Regions from separate parts of the Cutibacterium nasicola genome, predicted to be linked through region 2. Evidence: riboswitches for the same ligand, from Rfam matches in the RefSeq annotation. Region 2 holds a riboswitch; the other holds the start of a gene.
What was found. Region 2 has a riboswitch for thiamine pyrophosphate ahead of ACUCCZ_RS10515 (bifunctional hydroxymethylpyrimidine kinase/phosphomethylpyrimidine kinase). Riboswitches for the same ligand answer to the same signal wherever they lie in the genome.

Region 1 (3,387 bases), 840 kb from region 2:
CATGCTGTCCGACAGGCCGACAGCCTAGGGATCAAAGCCGAGCTCACGGGGATCGATCTCGACGCCCTCGTCGGTCACGCCGACTCGGTCATCGGCCAGTTGCGCGCCGGAATCGGCGGGTTGCTCAAGGCCAATGGCGTCGAGATCATCACCGGCACTGCGGCCATTCCCGCCAAGGGGGCGGTCGAGGTCAACGGCGAGGACGGCACTCGCACCCTGCGCGGAGACCACATCATCCTCGCCACCGGTGCCCGACCGAAGTCGATTCCCGGGGTGACACCTGACGACGACCGGATCTGGACCTCGACCGAGGCCCTGCATCCCTCATCCCTGCCGGACTCCCTGCTCGTCATCGGGTCGGGAGCAATTGACGTTGAGTTCGCGAGCCTGTACTGCGATCTTGGGGTCGAGGTGACGGTGCTCGAAGTCTTGCCACGGATACTCCCGACTGAGGATCCCGAGGTCTGCGCATTCATGGAGCATCACTTTGGTGCCCGGGGTATCCGTGTGCACACGGATGTGTCGGACGTTGCGACGGCCCATGGGGTGACGACGTTTACCACCAAGGAGGGAACTGAGGAATCAGTGACGACAGACGTGGTACTGGTCGCCACGGGAGTCGCCCCGAACACCGAGGGGCTGGGCCTGGATGGGCTGTGTGTCGAACGTGACCGGCGCGGATTCATCGTCGCCGACGAGTGGAGCCGTACCACGGTTGCCGGCCTCTATGTAGTGGGTGACGTGACAGGCGGTCCATGTCTTGCCCACAAAGCCAGCCATGAAGCGGTGGTGTGCGTCGAGCATCTGGCCGGGGTTTCGTCGGCTCATCCCCTGCGACGCGACCGGGTTCCCGGGTGCATTTACACCCGACCTCAGGTGGCGTCGGGCGGAGTGTCCGAGGAAGAGGCAAAGAAGAGTGGAGCCAACATTGTGGTGGGGCGATTTTCCTTGTCAGGTAACGGTAAAGCTCTTGCGCCGGGGGAGGCTGACGGTTTCGTCAAGACCATCTTCGACATCGATACCGGTGAGTTGCTGGGGGCGCACATGGTCGGTCCTGACGGCACCGAGATGATCCAGGGTTTCACCGTTGCCCAGGCTTTCGAGGCCACGCCGGAGACGCTGGTTGAGGCGATCGTCGCGCACCCGACGGTATCTGAAGCGATGCACGAGTCGGTGCTTGCGGCTCTGGGGCGTTCCATTTGGCCACCTGGCCACTGACATGTTGGTGTGGCCAAGTGTCCGCTCGGCGTTAAAGTGGACCACAACAACGCGGGAGCCCACCACAAGGGCTGAGAGGGTGCCGAGATGGTGCCGACCGCCTGAACCTGTCCGGGTAATGCCGGCGAAGGGAGTGGTTGACATGACTGAGTTGTCGAATTTGGTGTCGGAGTCCGTGGAGCGGCTGCGTCGGGACAAGCCGCTGGTGCAGTGCTTGACCAACATCGTGGTTGCCAATTTCACCGCGAATGTGTTGTTGGCTGCGGGGGCGGTTCCTGCCATGGTCGACAACCCTGAGGAATCTGAGAGATTCGCCTCGGTGGCTGACGGCGTGCTCGTCAATACTGGTACTCCGTACCGGGAGACCGCCGAGGCCATGGTTGCTGCCGTGCGGGGCGCAGCAGGTGGTGACACACCCTGGGTGCTCGACCCAGTGGGAGTCGGGATGCCATGGCGTACCCAAGTCGCCCTGGACGCTTTGTGCGTCGGCGCTCCAGCCGTCATCAGGGCGAACGCCTCCGAGGTGTTGACACTGGCCGGAACAGGAGCGTCTGCTCGAGGGCCGGAGGCCGGAGATGCCGTCGAGGACGCATTGGGATCCGCAGCTGATCTCGTGCGCACATACGGCACTGTGGTCGCCATCAGTGGCCCCGTCGATCACATCATGGACGTGCACCGGCACGTAACCGTGTCATCGGGGCATGAATGGATGGCGCGAGTGACCGGCGTCGGATGCTCGCTGGGGGCTCTCACGGCGGCCTTTGCAGGCGTCCAGAATGATCATCTCATTGCCGCTGCATCCGCAACCGCCATGGTGTGTGTGGCTGCCGAACGAGCGGCGGATCACAGTGTGGGTCCGGGTGGATTCGCTCAGGCTCTCATCGACGAACTGTTCCTGGTCTCACCCGATGAAGTTGGCGCGCAGGGAGGGCTTCGCGATGTCACGTCCTGACTTCGACCTGTCGGTGTACCTCGTCACAGACACCGCCCAATGCGGTGGTCCAGACGCGGTCGTCGAGACCGTGCGGCGCGCTGTCGCCGGTGGAGTGACTCTGGTTCAGTTTCGCGACCACGATATGCCCGACGACGAATTCGTCGTCGTAGGAAGACGGGTGCGGAATGTGTGCAGCGGCGTACCCCTCATCATTGACGACCGGGTGCATCTGGTCGCCGACATCGGGGCGGACGGCGTCCATGTCGGGCAGTCCGACATGCCGGTAGCCCAGGCTCGAGAGATTCTCGGGGACGATCTGCTGATCGGCTTGTCCGCGCAGATCCCTGCTCACGTGGAGGCTGCGCTGTCTCATGGCCGTGACGTTGTCGACTACTTGGGCGTCGGGGCCTTGCACAGCACGGGAACCAAACCTGAGGCAGGGGAGCTCCGCCTGGCTGCGATACGCGCTGTCGTCGACGTCAGTCCGTGGCCGGTATGCGTCATCGGGGGAGTCACTGTCTGTGATGCTCAGGACGTAGCCCGGATGGGCTGTGACGGCCTCAGCGTGGTCTCGGCAATTTGTCGAAGCGCCGATCCCGAGTCCAGCGCTCGGGAGCTCGCACAGGCGTGGCGCCGAGCGAACGGGCGGTGACCTCAAGGCATGCACAACCGCCCAGCCTTGCTGACAGCTTGTTCAGATGAGCAGCCCCGGTGCGCAGGATCCATCATCAGACACGAGGCACCCTAAGATGATGAGCATGAGCACTTTTGACGCCACCCGTCGCGCCTCCAAAATTTCCGTTGTTGGTGCTGGTTCGGTCGGTTCTTCACTGGCCTACGCTTGCCTCATTCGTGGATCAGCTGACCTCGTTGCCCTCTATGACATCGCCAAGGACAAGGTCGAGGCTGAGGTAGCAGATCTCGCCCACGGCACCCAGTTCACTCCTGCGTCGGTCATGGGTGGCGCTGACGTTCACGACACTGCCGACTCTGACGTCGTCTTCATCACGGCCGGGGCCAGGCAAAAGCCAGGCCAGACTCGTCTGGACCTCGCTGGCGTCAACGCCAATATCTTGCGCTCTCTCATGCCGCAACTGGTTGAACAGTCCCCGAATGCCCTTTTCGTGCTGGTGACCAATCCGTGCGACGTGCTCACCGTCGTCGCCCAGGAAGCCACTGGGCTGCCTGCCAACCGTGTCTTTTCCACCGGAACCATGCTCGACACTTCGCGGCTG
Region 2 (3,387 bases):
TGTCAATCCAGTTGCCGACGACGCCAGCACGCAGGGCGGCCCGTCCTTCGGGAGGCATCGTCAACGAGGTGTTCGTGGCGGTGCGCAGTGAAGTTGTGGTGGTCATGAAGGCAGGTCCTTGAAAGATGGTGTGTGTCTGAAGTGGGGTGATGGTGACTCAGACGCGCATTGCCTGGTCGAAGAACTCCAGTTCATGACGGCAGGCAGTCAGGTAGGCGTGGGCCGCGCGTGCCCGAGCAGCCGGGCCGGCCTGTTCGAAGGCCTTTTCGACGACATCGAGGGTGTGCGAGGTGGCCTTGGTGAACTCCGGGTCCCGATAGGTGTCGAGCCACAACGCATAGGGATGGCCTTCCGGAACCTGCGGCAATCCAGCTCCCACCTGGGCATACAGCCAGAAGCAGGGCAGGACCGACGCCACCCCGACGACGTAGTCGTCACCCAGGGTTCGTGCCAGTAGGAAATCCGTGTAGGCCGTCGTCACCGGACCAGCCGGAACATGATCGCGTCCCGCCAACCAGGTGCGATGCAGGGCGGCCTCCTCGACGATGCAGGTCTGGGATGACTGCGCCCACCACACCGAGTCCTGCGGATCGACGGCGCGAGCCGCAAGAGCGGCCAGAGCTCGTGAGTAACAGGCCAGGTACTGGGCGTCCTGCCCGAGGTAGAAGTTGAAGGCGTGTCCTGTCAAGGTGCCGTCGACGAGGGCAGCGACGAAGTCCGATGCCTGGATCTGACGGACCAGATCCTCGCTGGCCTGCCACAGGGCCGTCGTCCACGGACCAACCGGGGCCACCGCAGCCGTGGGTGCTGATTCCGACGAGCCGACCAGGGTCTCGGGAGATGCCAGCGGTTCAATCGGCCCGAACCAGGCCACCGCCGAGGCATCGGCGGACAGTCGTCGTGCCCGGTGGGAGTGGTCCACCGGACCGTGTCCCCGGCCTACCTTCAACTCTGACCCGTGCTGGATCGCCTCGTGCAGCCAGTTGGTGACCCAGCCCAGGGCGTCACCGGGAGCGTCCCCGGCACCCAGCCGAGTGGCCAGGGCCGAGGACAGCGAACATCCGGTGCCGTGGGTGTTCGTCGTCTCCACCCGAGTGATCTGTGCGGTGTACGTCGTCCCCTCCGGGGTCACCCAGATGTTGTCGACGCGCGAGGAGTCGAGATGGCCGGTCTTGACGATGACGGCGACCCCGGTCTCCTTGGCCCAGCCGCGCGCTTGTTCCAGGGCCTCCTCGGCATCCTTCGCCGGTTCACTCTGGCACAGCACTGCGAGCTCGGGGATGTTCGGGGTGATGACGGTTGCCCGGAGGCAGAACTCGCGCATGGCCACCTCAGCGTCAGGGGCGAGGAGCCTGTCCCCGCTGGTGGCGACCATGACCGGGTCGACGACGACAACGGGCGGACGGTGCTCGTCAAGGAACCCGGCGACCGTCTCGATGATCTCGACGGTGCCGAGCATGCCGGTCTTGACGGCGTCGATCGCCACGTCGTCACTGACCGCCGCCAACTGCTGCGTGAGGAACTCGGTGGGCGGGGTGTGGATCGCGCGCACCCCTTGGGTGTTCTGGGCCACCAGGGCGGTGACGGCGGCCATCGCGTACCCGCCAGCCGCGGTGATGGACTTGGTGTCGGCAGCAGTGCCGGCGCCCCCGGAGGGATCCGTTCCCGCAATCGAGAGGACGCGCGGGGCTGAGCCCTGCGACGAATTGATGGGTATGGAAGAAGTCATCGCGGACATCCCTTCGCCAGTGCGAACTAGATCAGGTTCCACGGGTGTGATCTCAGCGCCGATACGGCGCACCCCGTGTCCACAACCAAGTATGGCACCCGGCTACGACGAGGGGTTGCCCCCGAGCCCTGGCAACGCAGAACACCTGAGAAAACTCATGCGAACGTCTCATGACAATGGGGGTCCATCGCAGCCGATCGGCGCTATCGTGGGCAACGCTGGAGTTCACCGGAGAACTCTCCGGCGAAGTCGTATGAGGAGTGAATCATGACGAACTTCCAAAAGATTTATCAGCGCAGCTACCCGGTCAGCCCTGACGGCAACGCCTACGTCCACAACGACCTGGGCACCTACACCCACAACCGGCCCGTTCCCCCCGACGACGTCGCCGAGCGGAAGGCCTACATCGTCGGGTCCGGCATCGCCGCCCTGACCGCTGCCGCATTCCTCATCCGCGACGGCCAGATGCCCGGCGCCAACATCACGATCCTCGAGGAACTCACGGTTCCCGGCGGCGCCTTCGACGGCAACGGCGACACCGAGAAGGGTTTCATCGCCCGCGGTGGCCGCGAGATGGGTCAACACTTCGAGTGCTTCTGGGACATCATGCAGGACATTCCCGCCCTGGAAATGCCGGCCCCATACTCGGTACTTGACGAGTTCCGCATCACCAACGAGAACGACCCCAACGTCAACAACTGCCGCATCATCAACAACTGCGGACACAAACGTGACGCCTACCACATGGGCCTCAACAAGAAAGGTCAGCTGGCGATCGTCAAGCTCCTGCTGGCCAAGGAGTCAGACACCTACTACAAGTCCATCGAGGACTGGTTCGACGACGATTTCCTCAACTCGACCTTCTACACCCTGTGGAAGACGATGTTCGCCTTCGAGCAGTGGCAGTCGCTCACCGAGCTCAAGCGCTACATGCACCGCTTCCTGCAATACCTGCCCGGGTTCTCCGACCTGTCGTGCCTGCGGTTCTCCAAGTACAACCAGTACGACTCCTTCGTCGTGCCGCTAGTTCGCTGGCTGACCGACCAGGGCGTCAACTTCCAGTACGAGTCACTGGTCTTCGACGTCGACCTGGAGATCACGGCCCACCGCAAGATCGCCCGAGGTATTCTGTGGCGCGACAAGGAAGGCGGCGAGCATCGCATCGACATGACGCCGAAGGACCTCGTCCTCGTGACGAACGGTTCGCTCACTGAATGCACCGGATACGGCGACATGGACACCCCTGCCCCCTACCACAAGGACATGCAGGCCGGATGGGAGCTGTGGCGCAACCTCGTGAAGCGCTCCCCGGTCTTCGGGCGCCCCGACGTCTTCTGCGCCGACGCCGACAAGACGGTGTGGCAGTCGATCAGCTTCAACTTCATCGGCGCCGACCACCCGTTCCTGCGCAAGATCAAGGAACTGACGGGCAACGATCCGCTGTCCGGACGCACGGTGACCGGCGGCATCATCACCGCCGAAGACTCGTCGTGGTGCATTTCCCTGACGATGAACCGTCAGCCACAGTTCCATGGCCAGCCCAAGGACTGGGGTGTCGCATGGGCCTACGGCCTGTACCCGCTCAAGAAGGGCGACCTCATCAAGAAGCCGATGCTGGAATGCACCGGCGAGGAGCTACTCAAGGAATACTGTTACCA

Region 1: linked by a shared signal. The riboswitch ahead of thiM (hydroxyethylthiazole kinase) and the one ahead of ACUCCZ_RS10515 (bifunctional hydroxymethylpyrimidine kinase/phosphomethylpyrimidine kinase) in region 2 are both predicted to bind thiamine pyrophosphate.

Annotation. Positions count from the first base shown of each region.
Region 1 is NZ_CP199745.2:1,397,237-1,400,623, reverse strand. Features, by position in the region: gene lpdA (dihydrolipoyl dehydrogenase) at 1-1,218, shown strand, start outside; TPP riboswitch at 1,260-1,368, shown strand; gene thiM (hydroxyethylthiazole kinase) at 1,337-2,170, shown strand; gene thiE (thiamine phosphate synthase) at 2,157-2,804, shown strand; gene ACUCCZ_RS06465 (L-lactate dehydrogenase) at 2,902-3,387, shown strand, end outside.
Region 2 is NZ_CP199745.2:2,234,305-2,237,691, forward strand. Features, by position in the region: gene ACUCCZ_RS10510 (MFS transporter) at 1-106, opposite strand, end outside; gene ACUCCZ_RS10515 (bifunctional hydroxymethylpyrimidine kinase/phosphomethylpyrimidine kinase) at 158-1,729, opposite strand; TPP riboswitch at 1,721-1,815, opposite strand; gene ACUCCZ_RS10520 (oleate hydratase) at 1,997-3,387, shown strand, end outside.